Regions from separate parts of the Streptomyces sp. NBC_01012 genome, predicted to be linked through region 2. Evidence: riboswitches for the same ligand, from Rfam matches in the RefSeq annotation. Region 2 holds a riboswitch; each other region holds the start of a gene.
What was found. Region 2 has a riboswitch for cyclic di-AMP ahead of OG623_RS31205 (C40 family peptidase). Riboswitches for the same ligand answer to the same signal wherever they lie in the genome.
Positions count from the first base shown of each region.

Region 1: another riboswitch for cyclic di-AMP. It lies ahead of OG623_RS07240 (transglycosylase SLT domain-containing protein); the one in region 2 lies ahead of OG623_RS31205 (C40 family peptidase).
Region 3: another riboswitch for cyclic di-AMP. It lies ahead of OG623_RS20855 (transglycosylase family protein); the one in region 2 lies ahead of OG623_RS31205 (C40 family peptidase).
Region 4: another riboswitch for cyclic di-AMP. It lies ahead of OG623_RS15955 (M23 family metallopeptidase); the one in region 2 lies ahead of OG623_RS31205 (C40 family peptidase).

Region 1 covers NZ_CP108688.1:1,668,212-1,675,509, forward strand. Annotated here, with positions in the region: gene OG623_RS07225 (ATP-binding protein) at 1-742, opposite strand, end outside; gene OG623_RS07230 (MBL fold metallo-hydrolase) at 824-1,804, opposite strand; gene OG623_RS07235 (hypothetical protein) at 2,252-2,956, opposite strand; gene OG623_RS07240 (transglycosylase SLT domain-containing protein) at 3,183-4,040, opposite strand; cyclic di-AMP (ydaO/yuaA leader) riboswitch at 4,045-4,230, opposite strand; gene OG623_RS07245 (hypothetical protein) at 4,587-4,817, shown strand; gene OG623_RS07250 (ferredoxin) at 4,968-5,159, opposite strand; gene OG623_RS07255 (cytochrome P450) at 5,212-6,441, opposite strand; gene OG623_RS07260 (TetR/AcrR family transcriptional regulator) at 6,491-7,138, opposite strand.
Region 2 covers NZ_CP108688.1:6,968,542-6,975,839, reverse strand. Annotated here, with positions in the region: gene OG623_RS31215 (ATP-dependent Clp protease proteolytic subunit) at 34-669, shown strand; gene OG623_RS31210 (hypothetical protein) at 677-985, shown strand; cyclic di-AMP (ydaO/yuaA leader) riboswitch at 1,348-1,520, shown strand; gene OG623_RS31205 (C40 family peptidase) at 1,524-1,994, shown strand; gene OG623_RS31200 (LysE family translocator) at 2,013-2,669, opposite strand; gene OG623_RS31195 (LysR family transcriptional regulator) at 2,742-3,656, shown strand; gene OG623_RS31190 (ATP-binding protein) at 3,672-4,103, opposite strand; gene OG623_RS31185 (helix-turn-helix domain-containing protein) at 4,333-5,190, shown strand; gene OG623_RS31180 (DUF397 domain-containing protein) at 5,222-5,428, shown strand; gene OG623_RS31175 (8-amino-7-oxononanoate synthase) at 5,421-6,569, opposite strand; gene bioB (biotin synthase BioB) at 6,713-7,298, shown strand, end outside.
Region 3 covers NZ_CP108688.1:4,607,858-4,615,155, forward strand. Annotated here, with positions in the region: gene OG623_RS20840 (nucleoside triphosphate pyrophosphohydrolase) at 1-701, shown strand, start outside; gene OG623_RS20845 (cytochrome P450) at 698-2,011, shown strand; gene OG623_RS20850 (transglycosylase family protein) at 2,117-3,082, shown strand; cyclic di-AMP (ydaO/yuaA leader) riboswitch at 3,373-3,542, shown strand; gene OG623_RS20855 (transglycosylase family protein) at 3,543-4,238, shown strand; gene eno (phosphopyruvate hydratase) at 4,511-5,797, shown strand; gene OG623_RS20865 (septum formation initiator family protein) at 5,892-6,362, shown strand; gene OG623_RS20870 (DUF501 domain-containing protein) at 6,433-6,975, shown strand; gene OG623_RS20875 (exopolyphosphatase) at 7,014-7,298, shown strand, end outside.
Region 4 covers NZ_CP108688.1:3,554,998-3,562,295, reverse strand. Annotated here, with positions in the region: partial or broken gene OG623_RS15995 (MFS transporter) at 1-15, shown strand, start outside; gene OG623_RS15990 (hypothetical protein) at 36-170, shown strand; gene OG623_RS15985 (ABC transporter substrate-binding protein) at 384-1,724, shown strand; gene OG623_RS15980 (hypothetical protein) at 1,749-1,970, opposite strand; gene OG623_RS15975 (hypothetical protein) at 2,082-2,240, opposite strand; tRNA gene OG623_RS15970 (tRNA-Met) at 2,634-2,707, shown strand; partial or broken gene OG623_RS15965 (TipAS antibiotic-recognition domain-containing protein) at 2,669-2,995, shown strand; gene OG623_RS15960 (PP2C family protein-serine/threonine phosphatase) at 3,164-4,321, shown strand; cyclic di-AMP (ydaO/yuaA leader) riboswitch at 4,555-4,707, shown strand; gene OG623_RS15955 (M23 family metallopeptidase) at 4,719-5,762, shown strand; gene OG623_RS15950 (aldo/keto reductase) at 6,026-6,970, shown strand; gene OG623_RS15945 (PrsW family intramembrane metalloprotease) at 7,076-7,298, opposite strand, start outside.

The DNA of each region.
Region 1 (7,298 bases), 5.3 Mb from region 2:
CCGTCACCGGGACCTCGGTGTCCGGGTGCGAGTACGCCGTCGCGTTGGCCATCAGCTCGGCGAGCGCGATGGCGAGGGGTTCCGCGGCCCGGGCGACCAGCGCGAGCCGCTCCTGGCGCAGATGGTTGGAGACCTTGATCCGCTCGTACCCCGCGACCCGTGACTGGGCTCCGAGCACGACCTCGACGAGCGAGGAGTTCTGCCGGGCGAGGCCGGGCCAGGCGTCGCAGAGCACGGCCGTGGCCTGGGTGCGGCGCAACGCCAGTTCGTTACGGAAGTCGAGCTGGAGGATCCGCGGGTCGTCGTACTCGTGCTGGAGCTCGTGCAGCAGATGCTGCGACTGGTTGAGCAGCGACTGGATCTTGGCCGAGGTGCCGCGCATGGCCGACCGCGCTGCCGCGTCGACGCGTCCGCGCTCCTCCAGGACCGCGGTGCGCGCGGCCTGTACGGCCTCGGTCAGCAGTCGGGCCGCGTCGCCCTCGATCTCGGCGGCCTCCCGCAGGCCCGGGACGGGTGCCGCCCGGTGGGAGAGCGCGGCGGCCGCGGCAGGTATCCGCTTCCTGGCCAGCTGGCGGATCTCCTCGGTGAGGGCGAGGGTGCGCGCCTCTGCCGCCCTGGCCTGACGCTCTGCCAGCTCGGCGTGCGCCGATGCCCCGTACGCGTCCCGCCCGGCCTGAAACGCGCGTGTGGCCGACCATATCGCCACTGCTACGGCGATCAGGGCCACGATCCATGCCACCACGGCGTCACCGCGTCTCTGTTGTCGGGGACGGCCTGCCGCCCGTTCGGCTGCGGGGTGTCCGGCTGTCGTGCCGGAGGGCCGTCACGCCGGCTCCCCGACCTCATGGGCGACCGCGGCCACGTCGGCCATCACCTGGAGAACACCGGGGAGTTCCGAGCCCCCGTCCAGATGGCGGTACTCGCTCCCGATGGTCACCACGAGTCGTTCGGGCAGGCCGAGCGCAGGGTAGCGGCCCTCGGTGATCACCCGGCGGGCCGCCTCGGCGGAGGGCACCCCTGCCGCGTGGAGGGTGTGGGCGCGCTCCCGTACGTATGCGAGGTAGGCCATGTGCTCGCGCACCCCGGCGGGATCGAGCACCGGTCCGTGGCCCGGCACGATCACCTCGGCGCCGGTGGCCAGGACGCGCTCGCAGGCATCGATCACATTGCTCAGGGGGCCCGCCCAGTGCACGGGATGGTCCCCGGGCTGCTGCGGGGACGAGGAGAAGATGACGTCTCCGCTGAACACGGTGCGCTGCGCGGGCAGATACACCATCAGGTCGCCCGCCGTGTGCGCGGGCGGCAGGGACGACAGCTGGACCGCGTACTCCCCCAGGGTCAGTTCGAGCTCACCGGTGAAGTAGGTCGTCGGCCGCACAGCCTCGGTGCCCGACCAGTCGAAGCCACCGAAGTGACGGCCGAGGTACGCACCGAGGGGGGTGGAGGGATCACTTCCGGCCACCAGCGCGTGCTGTTGCTGCGGGGTCGGGTCGTAGTGGATGTGCTCCAGCGCCTCGCGGGTCGCGATGATCTCCGCATCGGGGAGCACTCCCGCACCCCAGAAGTGGTCACCGTTGGCGTGGGTGACGATCACACGGTCGACGCTCACCCCGTCGGGCAGCCGCTTCTGGCTCTCCACCAAGAACTGTCCGGCCAGCAGCGTGTCGTAGGGGGTGTCGATCCACAGCGCGCCGCGCGGTGCCACGAGGAGACCGCAGTTGGCCAGGCCCCAGCCCCGTTTCGGCGGTAGCCAGGCATACAGGCCCCTACCGAGGTCGACGATGTCCCCACCCGTGATCGACATGGGGCGATTATGCCGACCTCGATCCGGGCACGCGTTCGAACTCGGCCAATATGCGCTCCCGGTGACGCAAAATCGCCCCTACCTCGGGCCAGCCCTCGCCGGTCGGTGACCGTCCGAGGTTGCCGCACATCGGGCCCACAGGAGATTTTCCACCTGATGTACGGGATTTCGACCGTCAGGAACGGGCCACGCCACGGATACCCACACAGCCGCGACAGAACCGGATCGGGCCGGCTACCCACCGAGCATGGCTGAAAATCGATGCCGCTTACGTGTCGGCCGCGGGGCTGCGGGAGCAGGTGCTTGCGGCCGGGGTCCGCTGGGCCTGCCGCGCCATCTGACCGGTCGGTGGCGCTGGACGCGGCCGAGGGGTCCGAACGCCGTCACGACACGCCGCGCACCGGGCCGATACGAGCGGCCCGGTGCGCGGTGGGGTGAGCGTGGAGGTCAGGCCTCCTCTTCGAAGTGGGCGTCCAGCGCCTCGTCGAGCTCGGCCGTCCACACCTTGAGGTCGCTCCGGGCCCCGGCCTCGACCTCGGCGTTGAACCAGCGGCGGCTCGACAGGTGGACCGTCACGGTGAACCGGCGTCCGAAGCGGCCGGTCTTGACCTCGACCGCGCCGATCTCGGCCCAGTCGAACTCCGCCTCCTGGTCGTCGAGCCGGAAGCGGACACCTTCGGCGTCCACTCTGATGGATCCGCGCCGGTCGCTGACCTCGAAGACGGGGCCGTCCTCGCCATCGGCACCTCCGCGCGACGCCTCGGACTCGGACTCAGCCTCAGTGGCTGCCTCGTCGTCCGACGAGGCAGCTGAACCCTCCGTGGCCGCGTCGCCTGCCTGGCTCGTGTCGCCGTCTCGGCTCGTGTCGCTGTCCTGGCTCTTGACGCTGTCCTTGCTCGCGTCGCCGTCGTCCGCCCCGGAACCGTCCACGGATCCGTCAGCCGCCTCCGTGGCGAGCGCGTCCGAGACCGCGGCCTCTCCGGTCCCCTCAGCCTCCCCTGTCGTCTCCTCAAGCCGCTGGGACGTCCCCTCCTCGGCTTCCGGCTCCGCCTCCGTCCGCGCGGGGGCAGGGGCCGTCAGGCCGGGGATGTACGCCGGGTCAGTGCCCGCGGCGAACTCTGGCTTGGTGTTCGAATCTATGCGCTGCTCCACGGCGGGCAGTATGGACGACGAACCTGTACGAGACCAGTCAACCGGGCCCCGCCCGGCCTGTCGGCGGGTCGCGGCCCGGCCGTGACACCGCCGTACGGAGCACCCGGACCCGGCAGGCACCGGAAAACGGACGACGGGTGGTGCGGGCTCCGCCGAACCCGCACCACCCGTCACTTCTGTCCCTCTGTCACACACCCGTGCGCCAGCGGTCCCGCCTCAGCAGGACTCAGTAGGCCCCGAAGACGTTGTCGATCGAGCCGTACCTGTCCGCTGCGTAGTTGCACGCGGCCGTGATGTTGGCGACCGGGTCGTAGCTGTCCATCGACGTACCGTCCACGTGGTACGCCTGGAAGGTCGGGTCGATGACCTGCAGCAGGCCCTTGGACGGGATGCCCGCAGCGGCGTTCGAGTCCCAGTTGTTGATGGCCTGGGGGTTGCCCGCCGACTCGCGGATGATGTTGCGGTGGATGCCCTCGTAGCTGCCGGGGATGCCGTGCTCGGCCATGACGGCGAGCGACTCCTTGATCCAGCCGTCGAGGTCGTCGGTGTACGAGACCGGCTCGGCGGCGGGCGTGCCCTCCGCGGCGAGGTTGGTGCTCGTACGCTCCGAGCGGTCGGCGCGGTCAGCGCTCTGCTCGGCACGGTCGGACGAAGCAGAGGCCTTGGATTCGGCCTTGGGGGCCTTGTCCGCCTTGTCGGATGACTTGTTCTCGGCCTTGGCACCAATGGTCAGCTTCAGACCGGGGTGAATCAGGTCGGGGTTTCCGCCGACAGCCTTCTGGTTCTCCTCGTACAGCGCCTTCCAGCCACCGCTCACGGAATGCTCGCGGGCGATCTTCGCAAGGGTGTCACCCAAGATCACGGAATACGTGGCGGACTCGGACTTCTTCGCTGCAATTCCCTTGCCGTTCACGGCAGTCGACGTCGCCGCCTTTTCCACGGCGGTCGGCTGTGCCGGGGCGGCGAAGGCGCCGGTCGCACCGATCACGGGGAGGGCCAGAGCGGCTCCGCCCGTGCTCACGGCGATGATGCCGCGGGTGAGCGAACTGGTCCTGGAACGACGGTGCTTAGCGATTTCGGGCATGCTGAATTCCTCTCCGTCGCCTACGAAGTGAGCTGTCGGGTTCGGGCTGGAGATGCCCGGCCGCATACGAATGCGACTTCACCCCGAGCCGCTCCGGAAACCGGATCGGCGCTTACTTGGGTCCCCCGCTCCTGCCGTACGAGAAGTGGTCGGGTAACCGGACGGCGGCAGGATTCGGCGTTCCGCCCGGAGTGATGGCGACCGTAGGCGAGAAATAGGGAAAGGAACAAGCCTGGTGCGGTGATCACAATTCATTCGCAAGATCGATTCTCGGGAATTCATGTAATCCACCCCACACAGCGCCGCCCATTCCTCTTGGCACAGAAGGGAACCGACCGCCGCGCTCCTGCGTCCGGGGCACATAAGGTGACCCTGGTCACTGAGTCCGATTCGGGCGATTTGCGCCCGAGCGAAGGCCTCAGGTCACACGAAATGGCCTTTTATGGATTACGGGATCAATTCCAAAAAGCGGCTCAAAACGGGCATACGACTCATGAATGACGCCTTCGGGCATACCGAGAGCGTTCGCGTGGAACCGATCCGCCTATGACGCAAAGCCCTCACCCCTCGGCCCCTCGGATCACCGTCCTGCCCGTTCAGCCCGGGGATCCGCCCTTCCGGGTCGTGGAGATCGACGGCGAGGTGGTCGGAAGCGCCACGGCCATGACGGACGTGCTCATCGCAGCCGCCGCGGCCGGCATCACGGTCGATGACCTCGACGACCCCGCGACCGTCCGGTGGGTGGGCGGAGGCAAGCTCAGCTGGAAGCCGCACTGAGAGGAGGAGGCAGCGGCGGCCGGGGCATACGCGCCGTCGGCCGCCACGGGAAGCCGGCCGCCCCGAAGGGCGGCCGCCGCACGAAGCAGCCACGACGAAAAGCGGTCCGGCGCGACAACGCGCCGGACCGCTTCTGTTGTGCGCCCGGTGTCAGCCCTCGATCCGGATGGCCAGCGCCGGGCAGACGGCCGCGGCCTGCTGGACGTCGTCGGCCCGGGCCGGGGCCGGTGCGGGGTCCAGCAGGACGGCGATGCCGTCGTCGTCCTGGTCGAACACGTCATCGGCGGCGACCACGCACTGCCCGGATGCCACGCACTTGTCCTGGTCGAGGGTCACTTTCATGAGCACTCCTTCGTCGTCGGTGTCGTTGTGCGTCGGGTGCGGCGGCCAGGGATCACCACGCCACGGGCAGTTCGTGGACGCCGTAGACCGACCCGTCGTGCTTGAAGGGGAGGTCCTCGATGCGGGCGTCCAGGCGCAGGGTGGGGATACGGCGGTACAGGGTGCTGTAGACGACCTGGAGCTCCAGCCGGGCCAGCGGCTGGCCGACGCACTGATGGACGCCGAAGCCGAAGGCCACATGACGCCGTGCGTCGCGCGTGAGGTCCAGACGGTCAGGATCGGCGAAGACCTCGGGGTCACGGTTGCCGATGTCGTTCGGCACGATGATCCCCTCACCCGCCCGGATGACCTCGCCGGCGATCTCGATGTCCTCCAGAGCAACGCGGCGACGCCCGGTGTGAGTGATGTTGAGATAGCGCAACAGCTCCTCGACGGCGCCGGCGACCACCTTGGGGTCCTCGGTCTCGCGCAGCAGGGCGAGCTGGTCGGGGTGTTCGAGCAGCGCGAGGGTGCCCAGGGCGATCATGTTCGCGGTGGTCTCGTGACCGGCGAGCAGCAGGAGTACGCCCATCTCCGCCGCTTCCCGGCGGGACAGCTCCTCGGCCCCCACCCGGGTGCCGAGCCCTGACAGGAGGTCGTCCGCGGGACGGGCGATCTTGTGCCCCATCAGCTCGTCCAGATAACCGATCAGATTGCCGTGGGCCGCGGCCCGCACCTCGGGATCCGCTGTGCGCCGGATGAGGGTGCCGCTGTTCTCCTGGAAGAAGTCATGGTCGGCGTAGGGCACTCCGAGCAGTTCACAGATGACGAGCGAGGGAACCGGGAGGGCGAACGCCTGGACGAGATCGGCCCTCGGCGGCCCGGACAGCATGGTGTCGATCAGCCCGTCCACGATCTTCTGGACCGCGGGGCGCATCGCCTCGACCCGCTTGATCGTGAACGGAGCTGTCACCATCCGCCGCTGCCGCGCGTGTTCGGGATCATCCATCAGGATGAAGCTGAAGCCGACCCCTCTGAGCGGCGCCTGAGCGGGATAACCGGGCCGGGTGATGTCGGCGCTGACCCTCGGGTCGGAGAGGAGGGTGCGCTGATCCGCGTAACGCGTCACCAGCCATGGTGTGCTCCCGTCCCACAGGCGGGCCTTCCTGAGCGGCCCCTGTTCCTGCTCGGCCTTCAGGCCGGGCGGCGGGTCGAAGGGGCAGCCCGCCGCCCTGTCCATCGGGAATTCCACAGCAGAGGGCACGGGCGCACCGTCCGTGTGTGCGGTACTGGTGGTGGTCATCGGTTCCTCACTTCGTCGTGCGGTGGGGGACGAGCCAGGCGGGGCGGCGTCAGCGGCAGGCCGTGACGGGTGCCGTCCAGAGCCCGACGACGGCGTCTATCAGACCGGTGGCGGTGTCATGCCAGTTCGCGCGAGGGGTCGAGGAGTTGTCGGCGAGTGCGCGTTCACGCTCCGCACAGGTGTGGATGATCAGGTTGCGCGACATGACGGCGCGCTCCACGTGGACGTCGGCAGGCAAGTCGGGCAGGCAGCGGTTCAGCCCTTCGAGCACCTGCAGCGTGGGCGGACAGGCCAGCGACTCCTCGGCCATGATGTCCCGCAGCGCCGGATCGGTCATGGCCTGGGCGCAGAACCGCGCGAACCAGGTGGGGCTGCCGAGTCCGGCCAGGTGTTCGGTGGTGGGCCGCACCAGGCAGCCCACCCACTCCCCTATGTTTGTGGGGTCTTCGACTCCGGCCAGGAGACGGGCGCGGGCCTCCTCGATCTGCCGGCTGTGCTTGCGGGCGATGGCGCGCACCAGGTCGGCCTTCGTGCCGAAGTGATAACCGACCGCCGCGTTGTTGCCCTGTTGTGCGGCCTCGCTGACCCGGCGGTTGGACACCGCGTAGACGCCTCGCTCGGCGAACAGTCGTTCCGCCGCGTTCAGGATCAGTTCCCTGGTCCCGCCGACCTGTTCGGTCCGCACCATCCGTTCCATCCGACATCTCCTCGGTCGAGGGCGTCCCGGAGCGTCCAGGAGAATCCAGCACCGGCGAGTCGGTCAAGCGACTGATTTAAAGATGGCCGAGATGGGTGCAGGGCCACCGCAGGAGGCCCTCCGAGCCACCGCGGACCCCGTCCCACCTGCCACGATCGGA
Region 2 (7,298 bases):
CCGATTCGCTGCGATCCGAGGAGAGGCACCGCCATGTTCCGTCCCGCCGCCCGCTACGTCCTGCCCGAGTTCACCGAGCGCACCGCCTACGGGTCCCGGAGCGTGGATCCGTATTCGAAGCTGCTGTCCGAGCGGATCGTCTTTCTCGGCACACCCGTCGACGACACCGCGGCGAGCGACCTGATCGCGCAGTTCATGTACCTGGAGCACGCGGAGCCCGACCGGCCCCTGTCCCTCTACATCAACTCACCGGGCGGCACCTTCAGGGCGATGACGGCGGTCTACGACACGATGCGTTTCCTCACCTGCGACGTGGAGACCTTCTGCCTCGGCCAGGCGAGCTCAAGTGCGGCGGTGCTGCTCGCGGCAGGCGCGCCCGGACGCCGACATGCCCTGCCCGGCGCCCGGGTAGTCATCCAGCAACCCGCCCTGGACGAGCCGATGCAGGGCCAGCCGTCCGATCTCGACATCCAGGCACGCGAGTTGGAGCGGGAGCGGGAGCTGCTCGTCACGATGCTGGCGCACCACACGGGGCGTGCCGCACAGGAGATCGGCGCAGCCATCGAACGGGACACCATCCTCGACGCCCCGGCCGCCCTGGCGTTCGGAATGGTGGATCACATCACGCAGAACCGCACACTGTCCCAGCCGCCGCACCCCGCGAGGTGAACGCCCGATGCTCTCACCCCAGTTCCCGCCGCTCCCCGCGCTGACCCGTGCCGAGGCCGAGTTCATCGACTGCTATCTGGAGGTGCTCGACCAGCTCGGCCGCATCAACCCGGCCCGAGGCAGCGACACCTACGGGGCGCTCCGGGCGGCCCAGGCCCTCGCGTCCCGGGCCACCGCCCTGCGGGAGGCACTCGTGTTGATGCATGAGCGGGGTGAGTCGCGGATCCACGCGGACACGCTGGCAAGGGCGCTGCGGGCGCTGGACGGCGAGCGTCGCGCCGGGCGGGTCGCCGTGCCACCCACCCCGTCGAGTTGAGCGCTTCGCCGACCGAATCGGCCACCTGACCCGCGTTTCGGCGCCTTTTCGACACGCCCGGTCGGCCGATGAGTTTCCCTCGCTCGATCGGCGTAGGTGCTCCCCCGGCCGAGGGACGGCCCAACTTGCGCGACTGGTGCGGACACTGAGCGGAATCTGTCGCTCCGCTGCTGGTGCGCGGCTGGTCAGGCATGTCCGTCACGGATCGGGAACGCCCGCGTCCACCCGATCGGATCAGTCGTGACGACTCTCACTTATGGCCAGTTCAGCGAGGAAATCTGACAGTTCATGCGTAAAGATCCCTGGGACGACAAGCCCCCGCCACCGCGGCGGGGCGGTCCGGGCGGACGCCGAGTCCTGCCGCTGTCCGGATGCCTGGTCGACAGAAGTGGATCGGCAGGAGTGGAGGACCCGAGCACATCGGGCCGCCCGGTCATCCGGACGGCCCTCGGGGTGAAGCCGCACCGCGCGGCCGGGCAACTTCGCCAGCCCGAACCCGACAGGTCATCCTTCACAGGCGGCTGACGAAGGGTTGCGCATGACTGCGCAGGTTCATGTCCCGTCTCTGTTCGCCCGGGTGGGTACGGCCTCGGTTCTGACACTCGCCGTGGGCACCACCATGATGACCCCCGGTTTCGTGAACGACGCCGAGGCCGCCGCCCATTCGACGAAGGCACTCAAGATCGCCGCTTCGAAGAAGGGCGCGCCCTACAGATGGGGCGCCACGGGCCCCAGCCGTTTCGACTGCTCCGGGCTCACGCTCTACGCGTTCAAGAAGGCCGGCAAACAACTACCCCGCACCGCACAGCAGCAGTACAACAAGACCCGCCATATCTCCAGGTCGCAGCGGAAACGCGGCGACCTGGTCTTTTTCCATGGCGGCAGCGGTGTGTACCACGTCGGCATCTACGCCGGCGGCGGGAAGATCTGGCACTCGCCGAAGACCGGCGCCGTGGTGCGGCTGGAGAAGATCTGGTCCAGCAGCGTCCTGTACGGGAGGGTCGCCTGACGCCCCTCCTCGTCCGGTTCAGCGCAGCAGGGGCCCCGTGACCAGCACAAGCCCCAGCGCGGTGAGCGCCGTGCCGCTGCCACCCTCGATCGCACGGGTGGTACGCGGCCGGCGCAGCCACCGGCCCAGCCGGTCCACCAGCAGGGCCACGGCCGGGAACCAGAGGAGTCCGAGCAGGACGACCACCGAGGCCAGCAGCACGGTCCTGGGCAGGGGCGGCTCCCCGTCGGGGACGAACTGGGGCAGCAGGCTGAGGAAGAGCACCGGCGCCTTCGGATTGAGGGCGTTGGTCAGGAAGCCCTGGCGCAGCGCACGTCCGAGCCCCGGCTGCGTCCTGTCCTCGGCCTCGTCCTCGGCCTCGGTGCCGGCTCCGGCGGTCGCCCGTCGTGCCCGTCGCCGCATGGCGCACAGGCCGCTGATCCCGAGGTAGAGGACGTACGTCCCACCGAGCAGTTGGAGGGAGCGGAACAGGACGGGCACCGTCACGAGTACGGCGGCGAGGCCGGCTGCGGCCAGCGCGGTATGCACCACGAGTCCGCCGACGACTCCCAGCGCGGTGGCGAGCCCGGCCCTTCGGGACGCCAGCGCGTTGCGTACGACCACGGTGAAGTCGGCGCCCGGAAGCGCCACCATCCCGGCGGCCACGGCGACAAAGGCGAGCAGCTGTGCGTCCATGCGCCCACCCTGCCTGCCCAGGCCCCCTAGCATGTACTTGCAATCTTGTGGGTCTGCCAAAAGGAACGCTTAATGTACGACCCGACACGGCTGGCCGCGCTGGTGGCGGTGTCCGAGGCCGGCTCGATCACCCGCGCCGCCGCGCGGCTGGGTTACACCGCGCCCGCACTCTCGCAGCAGCTGGCCAAGCTGGAGAAGGAGGCCGGAGCCGCGCTCCTGGTCCGCCACCACCGCGGGGCGCGGCTGACGGCGGCCGGCGAGCTGCTGGCGGGCAGGGCCAGACGTGTGCTGGACGAGATGGACCGGGCGCGGCACGAGCTGGCCGGGCTGGCGGGCCTCTCGGGCGGCCGGCTGCGGGTCGGCACGTTCGTGACGGCCGGGATCCATCTGCTGCCGCCGGTACTCACCGCGTTCCGGCGCGCCCACCCCGATGTGGAGCTGGCCGTCACGGACCACGAACCGCCCGCGGGGGTCGCCGCCGTGGCGGCGGGCGACGCGGACCTGGCGCTGACCCATGCGTACGAGCCCGCGGCCACCGAGCCGCTGCCCGCGGGGGTGTTCGCCGAGCCGCTGCTCGTCGAGGAGCTGGTGCTGGTCACCGCGCCCGGCCAGATGTTGTCCGAGGACAGCTGGCCGTTGCCCGTGGCCGAGCTCGCGGGCCGGCCGCTGATCAGCAGCGCGCCCGGGCATCCGCCACGGCGCGGGGTGGAGCGTGCGCTGGCCGAGGCGGGGGCCACCCCCGCCGTGGTGTGCGAGTCGCCCGGCTACGCACTGGTGTGCGCCCTGGTCAGCGCCGGGATCGGCATGGCGGTGGTGCCCGAGATGGTGGCCGCGACATCCCCGGCGCCGCTCGCCGTGCGGCGCCTGGAGCCGGCCGCTTTCCGGCGGACGATCTCCATCGCTCACCGTGGCGAGCGGAACACCCCTGCGGCGACGACGCTGATGGCACTGCTGCGCAGTGGCTTCGGCCGGGCCACCGCCCCCTGAGAGCCCCGCGAGGTGTCAGGTCTGCGCGGGAACCGGCCAGGGCAGGGCGATCGACACGGTCTTGCCGCCGTCCGGGGTGGAACAGACGCCGAGCCTGCCGCCGTGCTCCTTGGCCAGGGCCCGGATGATCACCATGCCGCGGCCGTTGTCCTGCCGGACCGCGGCGGGCAGCCGCTGGGGCCAGCGCGGGTGGCTGTCCGTCACTCCGAGATAGAACTCCACGTCCCGGTCGAGGCGGAGGTCCACCGTGAAGGTCGGTGACTGCCCGAAGGTGTGCTGAACGGCGTTGGTCGCGAGCTCCGAGACGATCAGCCGGATGGTGTCGGCGGTGTCGCCGTCCTCGGCGAGGCCCCATTCGGCGAGCACCCGGCCCACGTATCTGCGGGCCGCCGAGACCGATGCCGGATCGCTCGGCAGAGTGACGGTTGCTTCCTGATGGTCTGCCATGGCGACGCCGTCCCTTCCCGACCCGACCGCCCCGTGGCCGGCCTGGGTTGTGCTTCGCGTCAGACTGCCACCCGTGCCGCCCTCCATGACGGCGATCCACGAAGATATGCATATATCTGTCGCTCATTACGGTGAACTATGCCCCCCGAGCCCTTTACGGGCGTAACACTGGCCCCTCTCCGAGCCGGACCCGCGCGGGCGGCTCTTCGTACAACGAGAGGACGCCATCATGCGAAACGGCCCAGCGGTACGCCGTCGCAAGCTCGGGGAGGAACTGCGCGGTCTGCGCCACACCTCCGGACTCACGAGCCGGGACGCAGCCGGGATGCTGGGCTGGCACCAGTCGAAGGTGAGCCGGATCGAGACGGGGGCGACCGGGGTGACACCCGGTGATGTGACCCGGCTGCTCGACGCCTACGGCGTGGACGACCGGCAGTTGCGCTCGCTGCTCCAGTCGCTCGCCGGCTCGGCCGGTGGAGGCGGAAGCGGCTGGTGGCACGCCTATCGCGGCCTCATCCCGCCCCAGTACCGCGACTTCATCAGCCTGGAGTCCCAGGCCGTCGCCGCCCGCACACTCGAGACCTCGGTGGTCCCCGGCCTCCTGCAGACCGCCGACTACGCGCGCGCCGTGACCCGGTCCACGCTGGACGGCCTGCCGCCCGCACAACTCGACTCCCTGGTGGAGGTCAGGCTCGCCCGGCAGAGCGTCCTGCACGCACCCAGGCCGCTGCGGCTCAGCGCCGTACTGGACGAGGCGGTGTTACGGCGGGGGGTCGGCGGCCCCCGGGTGATGGGGGAACAATTGCGCCATCTGGCTCGGGCGGCAGAACTACCGCATGTGACGCTGCAGTTGCTCCCGTTCGAGGCCGGGAGCTATATCGGCCTCACAGGGCCTTTCGTAATTCTCTCTTTTCCGAACACTTCTGATCTAGATGTGGTCGTTCTTGACCATTTGACGAGTAGCCTCTATCTGGAGCGGGGAGAAGACCTCGAGGCGTACAGCTCGGCCTTCCGCACGATGCAGGCTCACGCGCTGTCGCCCGCGCGTTCGCTCGACCTCATCGCCGCGGCAGGACGCGGTGGTTGACGGAACCTTCAGACTGCCCGAGGGGGGCACGATGTCCGACCGTCTCTTACTCCCCGCGCACCGGTGGCGGCGCAGCAGCCGCAGCACTGGGATGAACAACTGCGTGGAAACCGCGCCGCTGGGTCAGGATCAGCTCGCCGTACGGGACTCCAAGGACGTCGGCCTGCCACCCCTACGCTTCTCCGCGAGGGCGTGGACATCCTTCGTCTCCGGGCTGCACGGCCGGCCGGTCAGCTGACCGCCTCCGGCGCTGTCGCCACGACCGTGTTCACCGCCCTGCCGATCTGATCCGGAGTGAGGTCGGCCCGAGCCGTCAGCCTCAGCCGCGAGATCCCGTCCGGCACCGACGGCGGCCGGAAGCATCCCACCGAGAGACCCGCCGTACGGCAGTCGGCGGCCCAGCGCACGGCCGAATCCGGCGAGGGCGCGCGGACCGACACCACGGCGGCGTCGGGGCGTACGGCCCTCAGCCCGGCAGCGGTCAGCCGGCCGTACAGCTCGGTGGCGACCGCTCCGGCCCTCGCCGCGCGTCCGGGCTCGCGGCGCAGCAGACGCAGGGCACAGAGCGCCGCGCCGGCCGCCGCCGGTGCGAGGCCGGTGTCGAAGATGAACGTACGGGCCGTGTTGACCAGATGGCGGATGACCCGGTCGGGGCCGAGCACCGCTCCGCCCTGGCTGCCGAGCGACTTGGACAGGGTGAGCGTGGCGACGATCCCCTCGCGGCCCGCGAGCCCGGCAGCCGCGAGCGCGCCGCGGCCTCCCTCCCCCAGGACGCCCAGGCCGTGCGCGTCGTCCACCAGGAGGGCGGCGCCCGCGTCGCGGCAGACCTCGGCGAGTGGGGCCAGCGGGGCCGCGTCGCCGTCCACCGAGAAGACGGAGTCGGTCACGGCAAGGGCCCGCCCGTCGTGCGTCCTGAGCATCTCGCGCACGGCCTCGGGGTCCGCGTGCGGGACGACGGCGGTGGCGGCACGGGCGAGCCGGCAGCCGTCGACGATCGAGGCGTGGTTGCCCGCGTCGGACACGATCAGCCCGTCGTGTCCGGTGAGCGCGGTGAGGGCGGCGAGGTTGGCCGCGTAGCCGGACGAGAACACCAGGGCCGCCTCGAATCCGCAGAAGTCGGCGAGCTCGCGCTCCAGTTCGGTGTGCAGTGCGGTGGAACCGGTGACGAGCCGCGAGCCGGTGGCGCCCGCGCCCCAGGTCAGTGCGGCGTCGGCGGCGGCCGATGTGACCTCGGGGTGCCGGCTCAGCCCCAGATAGTCGTTGCTCGCGAGATCCAGCAGCTCCGTTTCTGCGGGCCGGGGGCGCAGCGCCCGTACGAGCCCCGCGTCGGCGCGGCGCCGGGCCTCGTCGTCGATCCAGTCGAACGGGGCGTAGGACATGAGCGGGTCCTTTTTGTAGGCAGCTCACAGACCCTAACCGGGTGCGCAACAGGCCAGGGTGTGGCAATACACACAGCATCGGCCGCCTCTCCTGTCCGGTTCCTCCTTGGCCGATCGTGGTGCCGTACGTAAGGATCTACGCCATGGACCTGCTGAATACGCTGGTGGACAAGGGGCTGCGGCGCGAACTGCCGACCCGTGACGAAGCGCTCGCCGTACTGGCGACCTCGGACGACGACCTGCTCGACGTGGTGGCCGCGGCCGGCAAGGTACGCCGCCAGTGGTTCGGCCGGCGCGTCAAGCTCAACTATCTGGTGAACCTGAAGTCCGGGCTCTGCCCCGAGGACTGCTCGTACTGCTCGCAGCGGCTCGGCTCCAAGGCCGGAATCCTCAAGTACACCTGGCTGAAGCCGGACGAGGCGACGCAGGCCGCCGCCGCCGGGGTGGCCGGTGGCGCCAAGCGCGTCTGTCTGGTGGCGAGCGGCCGGGGACCGACGGACCGGGATGTCGACCGGGTGTCGCAGACCATCGAGGCGATCAAGGGGCAGCACGAGGACGTCGAGGTCTGTGCGTGCCTCGGCCTGCTGTCGCAGGGCCAGGCCGACCGGTTGAGGTCGGCGGGCGCCGACGCGTACAACCACAACCTCAACACCTCCGAGGGGACGTACGGGGAGATCACGACCACCCATACGTACGCGGACCGGGTGGACACCGTGCAGCAGGCCCAGG
Region 3 (7,298 bases), 2.4 Mb from region 2:
CGGGCCGGGTGCAGATGCCGGACCTGGAGCTGCTGCCCGGCTCGTACGACCTGCCGGGTGCCAGGCTCCTGGACCTGGTGCAGGTCATGGACCGGATCAGGCTCGAATGCCCCTGGACGTCCCGGCGGACCCACGAGGGCCTCGCGAAGTACGCCATCGAGGAGGCGTACGAGCTGGTCGAGGCCATCGAGGACGGCGACCGTGAGGAACTGCGCGAGGAACTCGGCGACGTACTGCTCCAGGTCGTCTTCCATGCCCGTATCGCGCAGGAGGACCAGGACGAGCCGTTCGGCATCGACGACGTCGCGGCCACGATCGTCGAGAAGCTGATCCATCGTCATCCGCATGTGTTCGGCGACGAGACCGCCGAGACCCCGGAGGACGTCCACGCGCACTGGCTCCGTACGAAGGCGATCGAGAAGCAGCGCGCGTCGGTCACCGACGGGGTGCCGATCGGCCAGCCCGGTCTCGCGCTCGCCGCCAAGCTCGGCAGCAGGGTGCGTACGGCCGACCTCGACGCCCCGCTCCCGGAAGGCGAGGGCGTCGGCCACCAGCTGCTCGCCATCGCCGTACAGGCCGAGCGGGACGGCACCGACCCCGAGGCCGCTCTGCGGGAGGCCGCCCGCGCCTACCGGGACGCGATCCGGACGGCCGAGGGCCTCGACGGTCCCGGGACCGCTTCCGACGGCGTCGAGGAGTGAACGGCTGCCCCGGGAAGACCCCCGCACCCGACCCCGGAACCCCACCCCCGCCCGCCCCCGAGCTCTTCACCTGGGAGTTCGCCACCGACCCGTACCCCGCCTACGCCTGGCTCCGCGAGCACAGCCCCGTGCACCGCACCCAGTTGCCGAGCGGTGTGGAGGCCTGGCTGGTGACCCGTTACGCCGATGCCAGGCAGGCACTCGCCGACACCCGGCTCTCCAAGAACCCGGCTCACCACGCGGGCTCCGCGAACGCCAAGGGCAAGACGGGCATTCCGGGCGAGCGCAAGGCGGAGCTGATGACGCATCTGCTGAACATCGACCCGCCCGACCACACCCGGCTGCGCCGGCTCGTGTCCAAGGCGTTCACCCCGCGCCGGGTCGCGGAGTTCGCGCCGCGCGTGCAGGAGCTGACGGACCGCCTCATCGACTCGTTCATCGAGGAGGGGAAGGCGGACCTCATCCATGACTTCGCGTTCCCCCTGCCCATCTACGCGATCTGTGACCTGCTGGGCGTGGACCGCGAGGACCAGGACGACTTCCGCGACTGGGCCGGCATGATGATCCGGCACGGCGGCGGGCCGCGTGGCGGGGTGGCCAGGTCGGTCAAGAAGATGCGCGGCTATCTCGCCGAACTCATCCACCGTAAAAGGGAGAATCCCGGCGACGACCTGATCTCCGGACTGATCCGGACGAGCGACCACGGGGAGCACCTCAGCGAGAACGAGGCGGCGGCGATGGCCTTCATCCTCCTTTTCGCCGGCTTCGAGACGACGGTGAACCTCATCGGCAACGGCACGTACGCGCTGCTGCGCAACCCCTCGCCGCGTGAGCGCCTGGAGCGTTCGCTGGCCGCGGGGGAGACCGGGCTGCTCGCCACCGGCATCGAGGAGCTGCTGCGCTACGACGGTCCGGTGGAGCTCGCGACCTGGCGTTACGCCACCGAACCCGTGACGCTGGGAGGGCAGGACATCGCGGCCGGGGACCCCGTCCTCGTGGTGCTGGCCGCCGCCGACCGGGACCCGGAGCGATTCCAGGATGCGGACACCCTGGACCTTGCGCGGAGTGACAATCAGCACCTCGGATACGGGCACGGCATCCACTACTGCCTGGGGGCGCCGCTGGCCCGGCTGGAGGGGCAGGCAGCCCTGGCGACGCTGCTCGGACGCCTCCCCGACCTGCGGCTCGCTGCGGAACCTGCCGATTTGCGCTGGCGCGGCGGGCTCATCATGCGTGGACTGCGCACACTTCCCGTCGAGTTCGCTCCCGGGGATCGGATCGAGAAAGGTGACAATCGGTCAACTCTGTGACTTCGGCGTGATCTCCGCTGCATCGACTTGTGACACACGTTCGAGTACGGCTAGGTTCACGGTTCGACTCACCCGTCACATGTCAGTCACACGGAAGGCAATCCCATGGGCTCCGCGACCGGCAGACACCGCCGCCCTCGCCAGGCACCCGCCATCGTCGTCGCCGCAGGCGTCACAGGGTCGGCGATTGCCATCCCGCTCCTCAGCGCCGGTGGCGCTCAGGCCGCTGACGCGTCGACCTGGGACCGGGTCGCCGAATGCGAGAGCGGCGGCGTGTGGAGTGCCGACCTCGGCAACGGCCGCTACGGCGGTCTGCAGTTCACGCAGGACACCTGGTCGGACTACGGCGGTGGGGAGTACGCGCGCCGCGCCGACCTCGCCAGCCGCTCGCAGCAGATCGCGGTCGCCGAGAAGGTGCTGGAGGACAAGGGCCCGCAGGCGTGGGCCAGCTGCGCGGTGATCTCCGGGCTCGCCCTGGACGGGGCGCTGCCGGGCGTGGACCCGGGCGACGAGGCCTCCGCCGACCCCTCGGACACGGCGACCCCGTCCGAAACCCCCTCGTCCGAGGCGACGGACCCGGCGGAATCCGCGGATCCGTCGGACGAGAAGGGCGGTTCCGGCGACTCGGACAGCTCCGACGCGAAGGACGAGGCGGGCAAGGACGCTTCCGGCGACGCGACGGACGAGGACAGCGGCTCGGACAAGGGTGACGGAGCGGGCGCCTCGGCGTCCGCGACCCCGTCCCCCGGGGCCACCGGCTCCTCCGGCGCCTCGAAGGGCGACGGGGCGAAGGCCGGCAAGCACCGCGGCACCCCGGCGCCCGAGGCGGGCGCGGAGCGGGGCGACGGGCGGGAGTCCGGCCGGCACGCCTCGCGCGGCGAGTCCGACGCGCGTCAGGACGCCGAGGGGACGTACACCGTCCGCGAGGGCGACAACCTGTGGGCCATCGCCGAGGCGCAGGACCTCTCCGGCGGCTGGACGGCGCTCTACGAGGCCAACAAGGACGAGCTGGGCTCGGACCCGGACCTGATCCTTCCGGGACAGAGCCTGGACCTCCTCGGCCTCAACTGATCAAAAGCGGGAAAACACCCCGAAACCAGGGGTAGTTCAGAGACCTATGTCCACTTATGCGTAAGTGAGACATGGGTCTCTTTGCTTCAACCGGTGCGCCCGGTCCGTCCGGTCCGTCCATTTCGGCTCCGACCTGCGAAAATGATCCGCCTGGCCGGACCGGTACGGGCTGATTGGTCGTTATGTCCATCTTTGAATGTGAGGGTTGCGTGTGTTTACGGTCGGAGCCGCTCGCACCGCGGGCACCTTCGACCGTCACGCCGAATCCTGCCGTCGGCCGAAGGGAACCGACGCGTAAAGCGCCGTAGGCAGGAGCGGGGGACCCAGGTAAGCGCCGGACTCGGCCGTCGGAGGACGGGCGGAGTGCGGCTAGGGGTGAAGTCGTCCGCGAGTAGGGCGACCGGGCACACTCACAGCCCGAACCCGACAGCTCACCTCGTAGGCGTCGGTGAGGAGAACCATGCTGCTTTCCAGCAAGGGCAAGCACCGCCGCCCGTCCAAGGCCGTCCGTGTCGCCACCCTGGCCGGTGTCGCCGGTGCCGCTGTCGCCGTCCCGCTGATGGGCGCGACCGGCGCCTCCGCCGCTTCCGTCGACACCTGGGACGCCGTCGCCCAGTGCGAGTCGGGTGGCGACTGGTCCATCAACACCGGCAACGGTTACTACGGCGGTCTGCAGTTCTCGCAGTCCAGCTGGGCCGCCGCCGGCGGTACGCAGTACGCCGCCCGCGCCGACCTGGCCACCAAGGACCAGCAGATAGCCGCGGCCGAGAAGCTCCTCGACATCCAGGGCCCGGGTGCCTGGTCCTGCGCCGGAGCCGGCGGGCTGACGAACGACGGTGTGGACCCGGGCGTCGACACCGGCTCCTCCGCGAAGAACGGCGACACGGACCCGCAGGCCACCCAGGAGCGCACGACCGAGCAGCCCACCACGCGCAGCGAGAAGCGCACCGCGCCCGAGAAGACCGTCACCACGCCGACCGGCGACAAGGTCGAGAAGGGTGACGGCGAGTACAAGGTGAAGGCCGGCGACACCCTGAGCAAGATCGCCGAAGCGAAGAAGGTCGACGGCGGCTGGGAGAAGCTCTTCAAGCTGAACGACGACATCGTCGACGACGCCGACCTGATCTTCCCGGGGCAGCAGCTCCACCTGAAGTAGGCGAGCGGCTCCATCTGAAGGAGCCGGAAACAGCCCGGGGTGCTCCTCCTGCCCCGGAGACCCGGCCCGGCGTGCTGACCCCCCGCACGCCGGGCCGACGGTCGCTCGCCGTAGAATTTTTTGAGCTTTGCCCGAAATGTGGATCCTTGGGTCCTTTTTCGTCCCAGGAGACGGGCGCACGGCCGACGGAGCGCCATGAGCCGGTTAGGCTCGTGGCGCAAGGCCACAGTGACCCTGCACAACCAGTGTCAGATCCCAGAAGGAGATGCCTCGTGCCGTCCATCGACGTCGTCGTAGCCAGGGAAATCCTCGACTCCCGGGGTAACCCCACGGTCGAGGTCGAGGTTGGCCTCGACGACGGCAGCACGGGACGTGCTGCTGTTCCGTCCGGCGCCTCCACCGGTGCGTTCGAGGCCATTGAGCTTCGCGACGGTGACCCCAACCGCTACCAGGGCAAGGGCGTCGAGAAGGCCGTCCTCGCCGTGATCGAGCAGATCGGCCCGGAGCTCGTCGGCTATGACGCCACCGAGCAGCGTCTCATCGACCAGGCGATGTTCGACCTGGACGCGACCGAGAACAAGGGCTCCCTCGGCGCCAACGCCATCCTCGGTGTCTCGCTGGCCGTGGCGCACGCCGCGTCCGAGGCGTCCGACCTCCCGCTGTTCCGCTACCTCGGCGGCCCGAACGCGCACCTGCTGCCCGTTCCGATGATGAACATCCTGAACGGCGGCTCGCACGCCGACTCCAACGTGGACATCCAGGAGTTCATGATCGCGCCGATCGGCGCCGAGTCCTTCTCCGAGGCCCTGCGCTGGGGCGCGGAGGTCTACCACACGCTGAAGAAGGTCCTGAAGACCAAGGGCCTGTCCACCGGTCTCGGTGACGAGGGCGGCTTCGCCCCGAACCTCGAGTCGAACCGCGCCGCCCTCGACCTCATCCTCGAGGCCGTCAAGGAGGCCGGTTACGTCCCGGGCCGCGACATCGCGCTCGCGCTCGACGTCGCCGCGTCGGAGTTCTACAAGGACGGCGTCTACGAGTTCGAGGGCAAGTCCCGCTCGGCCGCCGAGATGACCGAGTACTACGAGGAGCTCGTCTCCGCGTACCCGCTGGTCTCCATCGAGGACCCGCTGTACGAGGACGACTGGGCCGGCTGGAAGGTCATCACCGACCGGCTGGGCTCCCAGGTGCAGATCGTCGGTGACGACCTGTTCGTCACCAACCCCGAGCGCCTGTCGCGCGGCATCGAGGAGGGCTCGGCCAACGCCCTGCTCGTGAAGGTCAACCAGATCGGTTCGCTGACCGAGACCCTGGACGCCGTCGAGCTGGCCCAGCGCAACGGCTTCAAGTGCATGATGTCCCACCGCTCCGGTGAGACCGAGGACGTCACCATCGCCGACCTCGCCGTCGCCGTGAACTGCGGCCAGATCAAGACCGGCGCCCCGGCCCGCTCGGACCGCGTCGCCAAGTACAACCAGCTGCTGCGTATCGAGGAGATCCTCGACGACGCAGCGGTGTACGCCGGTCGTTCGGCGTTCCCGCGGTTCCGCTACGAGGGCTGACGGCCCGAGTCCGGAGCACCAGCCTCCGTCCGTCCCCGCATCCGGTCCCGTACCGTGTGCGGGGACGGACGTGCGTAACGGGGAGGCGTGAGACATGGCCGGGAAGGACCGCGACCGGTTCTCCACCGCGACCAGGCTGCGACTGCTCGGTGAGCAGACGGCGGCCCGTGTCTACCGGTCCCAGAGCCGCCGTCAGGCCCGGCGCTCCAGGCTCACCGGGCGTGCGGCGTTCCTGGCGCTGATCGTCTGCTCCCTGGTGGTCGCCCTCGCGTACCCCATGCGGCAGTACATCTCCCAGCGCGACCAGATCGCGGACCAGGAGAGGCTCTCCCGGCAGGCGCACGAGCGGACCGAGGAGCTGCGCGACGAGAAGGCGCGGCTCAAGGACGACGCGTACATCCGGCGTCTCGCTCGCCAGCATCTGCACTACGTGCTGCCCGGCGAGACCGGATATACGGTGGTCGACCCGGACGCCGCAGAGGCGCGTAAGGGTGAGCCGGGGGCCACGGACCGGCCCTGGCACTCGAACCTCTGGGACGGCGTGGACAGCGCGGACCGTGAATGACCCCGTGCCCGCGCCGGGTCCCGACCCCGTACCGATTCATACAGTCCGACCGATGACATTCAAGGCAGGCATGGACACGCCCCCTCCGCAGACCGAATCCACCGAGCCGACCGCCGAGGACATCGCCGCGTTCGAGCTCCAGCTCGGCCGGCCGCCGCGCGGTCTGCGCGCCATCGCGCACCGCTGCCCCTGCGGTAACCCGGACGTGGTCGAGACGCAGCCCCGTCTGGAGGACGGCACGCCGTTCCCGACGACGTACTACCTGACGTGCCCGCGTGCCGCGTCCGCGATCGGCACGCTGGAGGCCAACGGCGTCATGAAGGAGATGACCGAGCGCCTCACGACGGACCCGGAGCTGGCCGCCGCCTACCGTGCCGCGCACGAGGACTACATCGCGCGCCGTGACGCCATCGAGGTCCTGGCGGGCTTCCCGAGCGCCGGCGGCATGCCGGACCGTGTGAAGTGCCTGCACGTCCTGGTCGGCCACTCGCTGGCGGCGGGGCCCGGGGTCAACCCGCTGGGCGACGAGGCCATCGCGATGCTGCCGCAGTGGTGGGCGAAGGGCCCCTGCGTCAATCCGTGCGGCTCCGGCGCCGAGCCCGACGCGTCCTGACCCGCCCGCGCGGTACACGTACAACTCACAGGAGTCCCATGACCCGCGTTGCCGCCATCGACTGCGGTACCAACTCCATCCGTCTGCTCGTCGCCGACGTGGACCCCGCGACCGGGGAGTTCGACGAGCTCGACCGGCGGATGCGGATCGTCCGGCTCGGCCAGGGCGTCGACCGGACGGGCCGGCTGGCCCCCGAGGCGATCGAGCGCACCCTGGAGGCCTGCCGTGAGTACGCGGCACGGATCGAGGAGCTCGGTGCCGAGCGGATCCGCTTCGTGGCCACGTCCGCCTCCCGCGACGCGGAGAACAGCGACACGTTCGTC
Region 4 (7,298 bases), 3.4 Mb from region 2:
CCGGTCACCGGCCGGCGCAATTCCGTGTCGGCCTGATGATCGGCTGCGGGGTCGCTCTCGTGGCCGCCGCGGTCGCCGGATTCATCCCGGGCCTCAACCGTGCCGCGGGGGACGAATCCGGCGACAAGGCCGGTCCCGCGACGGCGGGCGAGGTCTCGGTCGAAGCCTGACCTGACCGCGAGCGGCTGAAGCGCCGCAGAGCACCGGAGCACCGGAAGCGCCCCGACCGGGTCGACCGGGTGGGGCGTTTCGGCGTTCCCGTGGCCAAAAACTTTCTCCTGCACGGGCATTGACCATGGCAGTAGGCCGATTTACGTTCTTCGCGTTGCCCTTCGTATGTCATATATGAGACGTGATACGAGAGCCAGAGAAGAGAGCCGACCGTGATCAACGCCCGCAACACCCGCCTGGCCGCAGCGATATCCCTGGTGTCCGTCCTGGCCCTCACCGCCACCGCCTGCGGTGACGACGGCAGCGGCATCGCCGGTGCGAAGGGCGCCGAAGGCCCCGGCACCGGGAAGATCGTGTTCTGGGACGAGAACGGCGGTGTCAACACGGAGGTCTGGAAGGAGATCATCGCCGACTTCGAGAAGGCCAACCCGGACATCGAGGTGCAGTACGTGGGCATCGCGTCCACCGACGCCCAGTCCAAGTACGACACCGCCATCCAGGGCGGCGGGCTACCCGATGTCGGGGGTGTGGGCGCCGCGATGGTCGCCGGAATCACCGCGCAGGACGCGCTGGAGCCGCTGGACGACCGGGTCGACGCGAGCTCGCTCAAGGGCAAGCTCAACGACGCGATGGTCGAGAGCGTACGGAGCGCCGCGGGCCGCAACGAGATGTACACGGTGCCGATCAGCGCGACCAACGGTGTCCTCTACTACCGCACGGACCTGTTCAAGAAGGCCGGTCTCGGGGAGCCGGACACCTGGGACGCCTTCTACGAGGCCGCGGCGAAGCTGACGAACCGGAAGAAGAACCAGTTCGGCTACACCATCCGCGGTGGCCCGGGTTCGATCGCCCAGGCGCTGGACGCGATGTACGGGCAGTCGGGCATCGACTCCTTCTGGGACGACTCGGGGAAGAAGACCACGGTCAACGACCCGAAGAACGTCGCGGCGCTGGAGAAGTACGCCGGCCTGTACCGGAAGACCACCCCGGAGGCCGACCTCAACAACGACTTCACCAAGATGGTCGCCCAGTTCGACTCCGGCAGCATCGCCATGCTCAACCACAACCTGGGGTCCTACCAGGACCATGTGGTTTCGCTGGGCGGCGACACGTTCCGCGGGATCCCGCAGCCCGAACTGGCCGACGGGACCCGGGTGATGGTCTCCAACCCGGTCTCCGGCCTCGGTCTGCTCAAGTCCTCCGAGAACAAGGCGGCGGCCTGGAAGTTCATCGAGTTCGCGGCCTCGCACGCGTCGAACTCCAAGTTCAGCGAGTCCGCGGGCCTGATCCCGGCCAACAAGGAGGCCGCCGAGGACCCCTGGCTCGACGAGTCGGAGACCACGCAGCTCGGCGCCGAGGCGCTGTTCTCGGGCGACACCACGATCGTCCAGCTTCCCTACTACCTGCCCGACTGGAACACCCTGTCCAAGGCCGACAGCGAATCGGGCTTCCAGAAGGTGCTGCTCGGGAAGATGAGCGCCAAGGACTTCCTGGACACGTTCGCCGAAGACCTCGACGAGGCCCAGGCGGAGTGGAAGGAGCAGCAGGGCTGACGGATCGGGAGGCGCGCCCTCCCCTCAGTCCAGGCCCTCCTCCCGCAACTCGTACATCAGGAGGAACGTCCGGTAGGTGTCCGCGGACACGTCCATGCAGACGTCCGGCCGGTTGGTCAGCGTCGACGTGTTGTCGAGTGCCTTTCGGCAGGCGGCCACGGTCTCGGCCTCGGACGGGATGTTCGAGATGAACGCGGCGATGAGCAGGACCACCGCGAGGACGACCACACCGATACGGATGCGCATGGTCTCCCAACGACCGCGCGGCCGGGCCGGTCACTCGGGTCGGTCAGCCGGGTCGGTCACAGGCCGGCCGGACGGGCCGGGCGCTCCGGCCGGGTACGGCTTGCCGCCCGGTCATTCGTGGTCGTCGGGGACCGGCGGCAGGTCGGGCTCGACGAACAGGCCCGCGTACTGCGGAGTGGGCAGCGGCGCCGCGGTGCCCGTGTCGGCGGTCGTGACGGCGGACGTGCCGTCGGAGCGCCGCTGGGTCGTGCGGGCAGACGTGTCGGTCATCTCGGGTGTCCTGTACGTAGGTGTGTGGTGAGAGCCCAGTGACCGAGGTGCCGCGACAGAAGCCGGACCGGTCCCGACCGGTAGGGCGAAGAAACGCCGCTACCGGTGCCGCGCCGCTCCGGGGGCGTCCGGATCATCGTGCGGTGCATGCAGACTGTAACCCTCCCAGCACGGCTTTCCCTCGGTATTGCGCGCCCGGCGTGACGGCCGTCGGTGCGCAGAGGGCCCGATGTTCTGGTTTGCGCCCATGTGCCTGACAATTTTCCGGAATGCGGGCCGAGTTGGCGCGTCGTGTCGAGGTCGGAGGGCTGCCGGGCCTGGAGCGAGGCGGGGGCCGCGGACCGTATTGGTCGGAGCGCCGTCCCGGATGGCGTAGAGTTGTCATCACAACGGCGCGGGGTGGAGCAGCTCGGTAGCTCGCTGGGCTCATAACCCAGAGGTCGCAGGTTCAAATCCTGTCCCCGCTACTGAAGACAGAGGCCCGGATCCTTTCGAGGATCCGGGCCTCTGTCGTATGCCGTCGTCCGGCTACGGCGCCTACGGCCAGGAGGCGTACGGGCGCGGCGGCCGGTCTGGCGGCGGGTGACGACGCGGTGCAGGACAGCGCGCGACGGCACAGCGAGTGGCTGTCGGTGACCATGGAGGTCACGCGGGCGCATGTGACCGGCATCGCGGAGATGTACGTCGCCGATTCCCGCTTCGGGAGGAACTACGATCGCCACGGGGACGGAACCGCCGTCTTCGTACGGGACGCACTGACGCTCTACGCGCAGCGCCGGCTCTCCGACCGACCACCGGGGGACGGGGCTCGGCGCGCTCCTCCCTTTGGCCGATGGCGATGCGTCGTTCGGCGCGGCTCCGGCCGGCCTGGGTGGGGCGCGGTACCGTCCGCACCCGTGGGCGGAGCGGGCAGGAGCGAACAGGTGGGGAAGCGGGACGAACGGCGGGGCGGCACGGTCGGGAACTCCCGTTCCCGGCGGTTCGTGCGGGTGCTGCCCGTCCTGATGATCTGCGCCGGTGTGATCTTCGACTTCGCGACGCCGACCGAGGTCACCGCCGTACCGCTCTTCGCCGCGGCCCCGCTGATCGCCGCCCCCTTCTTCTCGCCGGGCGGCACCGCGCGTATCGGCATGGCAGCGACCCTCGTGGTGCTGGTCATCCGGATCTCGTCCGGCGCGCTCGGCGAGGTCGTGCCGCTCACCGACCTCTTCACCCTGGTCACCGTCTCCGTGCTGTCCCTTCTCATCAACCGCGTCGTGCGCCGTATGAACGAGCAGCTGGCCTCGGCCAGGGTCATCGCGGAGACCGCGATGCGCGCGGTGCTCCCGAGGCCCGAGGACCGGGTCGGCGGGCTGCTGGTCGCGGCGCGGTACGAGGCGGCCCAGGCGGACGAGTTCGTCGGCGGCGACCTGTACGCCGTCGCGGACACGCCGTTCGGGGTGCGCCTGGTCCTCGGGGACGTACGGGGCAAGGGGCTGGACGCCGTAGGCGCGGTGGCCGTCGTGATCGGGGCGTTCCGGGAGGCCGCCGAGCGGGATCTGTCGCTCGAAGCGGTGGTCCAGCGGCTGGAGCGGGCGCTGGAGCGTGAGGGCTCGCGGCGGGGAGGCTTCGACACGGTGGAGGGGTTCGTCACCGCCGTCATCGCGGAGATCCCGTCCGGATCCCAGACGCTGCGGGTCATCAACCGCGGGCATCCCGAGCCCCTCGTGCTGCACGGGGACGGGGCGCTCGACGTGCTGACGCCGTCGGCGCCCGCGCTGCCGCTCGGGATGGGGCTCGGCACCTGGACCGACCGGGCGGACGAGTGGACCCTGCCGGCCGGGTCGATGTTCCTGGCGTTCACCGACGGGCTCTCCGAGGCGCGGAACACGAAAGGCGTCTTCTACGACCCGGCGGCCCGGCTGCGCGGCCGGCTGTTCCCCGGGCCCGACGAACTGCTGTCCGCGCTCACCGACGACGTACGGCTGCACACCGGGGGAAGGTCGACGGACGACCTGGCGCTCCTCGCGGTCGGCCGTCCCGCGCACGGTCAGCAGGAGCGGCGGACGACGGTGAAGATCGTGGGGCGGGACGGTGGATGACCCGTCGCGACGGTGTGTAGCCGAAGAACCTCGCTCCGCATAACATTTGACGCACCGTCAGAAACTGTCGGGCGGATGAAGCGCACTCAAGTCGCCCGTTTGCACCCGGTTGACCCCTTAAAGTCCAGGCCGGAGTCCTGACTGATCTATGGGAACAGCTTGGAATCGGACCCGGGTGTCTATTAACGTTCGATAACGCAGCGCGGTTGTACCTGCCGCCGCCAGAGGTGGCACCGCGCGCAGCGCCGAATTCCGCAAGGGAACCGGGGAACCACCTACATGGGGTGAATCGGACACCTGTGTCTCGCGAGAGGCGAAGGGGCCCGTAGGAGACCTTCCTGCTCCGAACCCGTCAGCTAACCCGGTAGGCGAGAAGGAAGGAAAGGAGCGCGCCCACGTGGCGTCCAACAAGCCTGCCCCCGAGGCCCCGTCACCCTTCAGGACCGACAGCTTCGGTGATGAGGACAGGACATGGGAGGAATGGAACCCCGACGAGGAGTCCATCCGTCCCGTACGCGGTCGGCATCGCGTGGCCAAGCAGCGAGGTCTCGCCCGTAGCTCCACCGTCCTCGGCGTCGGCGTCATCGCGGCAGTCGGTGCGGGTGGCATGGCCACCGCGCAGAGCAAGCCGCCGGTCTCCATCTCTCTTCCCGATTCCATCGTGGACAACCTCCCCGACGCCAAGTCCCTTCCCGGCGTCGGCGCGTTCATGTCCCACGACTCCTCCGCGGACCAGGAGGCGGTCGCCGAGACCGCAGCCCCGCTGACCAGCGCGGGCATCACCGCAGCCGAGGCCGACCAGGGCGCCACCGACGCAGGCGAGGCGCTTCGCGCCCGTATCCTCCAGCAGGCCGAGCAGCAGCAGGCCGGGGCCGACGCGGAGGCCAGGGCCGCCCAGGAGAAGGCGGCCGAAGAGGCCGCAGCGGCCGAGGCGGCGAAGCAGCAGAGCGAGGCCGAGGCGAAGGCCGCCGCGAAGAAGAAGGCGGCCGAAGAGGCGGCGAAGAAGAAGGCAGAGGCCGAGCGCCTCGCCAAGCTCGCCGCCAGCTACGCCATTCCGACCTCCTCGTACACCATCACCTCGACGTTCGGCGAGGCCGGCTCGATGTGGTCGTCCGGCTATCACACCGGGCTGGACTTCGCGGCTCCGACCGGTACGCCGGTCAAGGCCGTGCACGGCGGCACCGTGAAGTCGGCCGGCTGGTCCGGCGCGTACGGCTACCGCACGGTCCTGGAGCTCGATGACGGCACGGAGATCTGGTACTGCCACCAGTCCTCGATGGACGTCACCGCCGGGCAGAAGGTCACCACGGGCGACACCATCGGCCGTGTCGGCGCCACGGGCAACGTGACCGGCCCGCACCTCCACCTGGAGGTCCACACCCCGGACGGCTCCGGCATCGACCCGATGAGCTGGCTGCGCAGCAAGGGCCTCACGGTCTGACCTCGGCGGGAGAGCCTGCTCGACCGCGCCGGTGACCGGCGCACCGTAACCCCGGCGGCCCTGACGCACGACCCCCCGACGTCAGGGCCGTCGGCCTGCCCGGATCGGCCTGCCCGGATCGTGAGGCGCCGACGACCGGGTGACGGGACCAGGCGTCGGCCTGACGGGCCGGGTGCGCCCTGACGGGCCGGGTGCGTCCTGACGGGCCCGGTGCGGCCCGCGCATCCGGAATAGCCGCTTCGGTCAACTGGTTGTCGCGGGGTATGACATCTCTGCGCCCGCTCGGTACCTCGAGCCTCCAGGTCTTCCCCCTCTCCCTCGGCGGCAACGTCTTCGGCTGGACGGCCGACGAGAGGCAGACCTTCGCCGTCCTCGACGCGTACACGGCGGCCGGCGGCAACTTCATCGACACCGCCGACTCGTACAGCGCCTGGATCCCCGGCAACCAGGGTGGTGAGTCGGAGACGCTCATCGGCAAGTGGCTGGCGGCCCGTGCCCGCCGCGACGATGTCGTCATCGCCACCAAGGTCAGCGGCCACCCCGACTTCAAGGGACTGTCGGCCACCAACATCAAGGCGGCGGCCGAGGCCTCGCTGCGCCGGCTCGGCACGGACCACATCGACCTCTACTACACGCACCACGACGACGAGAGCGTCCCTGTCGAGGAGATCATCACCGCGCTCGACCAGCTGGTGAAGGCCGGCACCGTGCGGGAGATCGCCGCCTCCAACATCAGCCCCGAGCGGCTCCAGGCCTCCCTGGACTTCTCCGAGCGCGAGGGCCTGGCGCGTTACGTCGCCCTGCAGCCGAACTACAACCTCGTCTCGCGCGACACCTACGAGGGCGCGCTCCAGGACACGGCGGCCGGCGCCGGTCTTGCCGGGGTCCCCTACTTCGCGCTCGCCTCGGGCTTCCTCACCGGCAAGTACCGGCCGGGGACGTCGGTCGAGAGCGCCCGGGCGGAGGGGGCGCGCAAGCACCTGGAGACCGAACGCGGACGCAAGGTGCTGGCGGCGCTCGACAGGATCGCGCAGGAGCACGACGCGGAGATCGCCACGGTCGCGCTCGCGTGGCTGCTCTCCCGGCCGACCGTCGTCGCGCCGATCGCGTCCGCGCGTACGGTCGAACAGCTGCCCGCGCTCGTCGCGGTGGCCGACCTCCGGCTGACCGAGCAGGAGCTGGCGGAGCTCACCGAGGCGTCCGCCTGACACGCTGGGGGCTTGAGGCCCTGAGGGCCCTGACGTCCTGGCACGCTGACGCTCCGACGTCCTGATGGATGCCGTGACGCCCTCCAGGTCCCGGCCCGGATGGTCTCAGGTGGGCGGGCCTGCGTGCCGCCCGCCGTCCTCCAGATACGGGTTGGGCCCGCCGTAGTGCCGGTGCGGCGCCGGGAGGTGCTGCGGCGGCGGGCCGCCGTAGGGGAGCTGACGGGGGAACGGGGGCGGTGGAGGCCGGTGGAGGCGCAGTCGGCCCGTCGCATGGGCCGCATACGCCAGGGCCGGCCTCGCGATGTCCCGGCGGTGCCACAGATGGTGC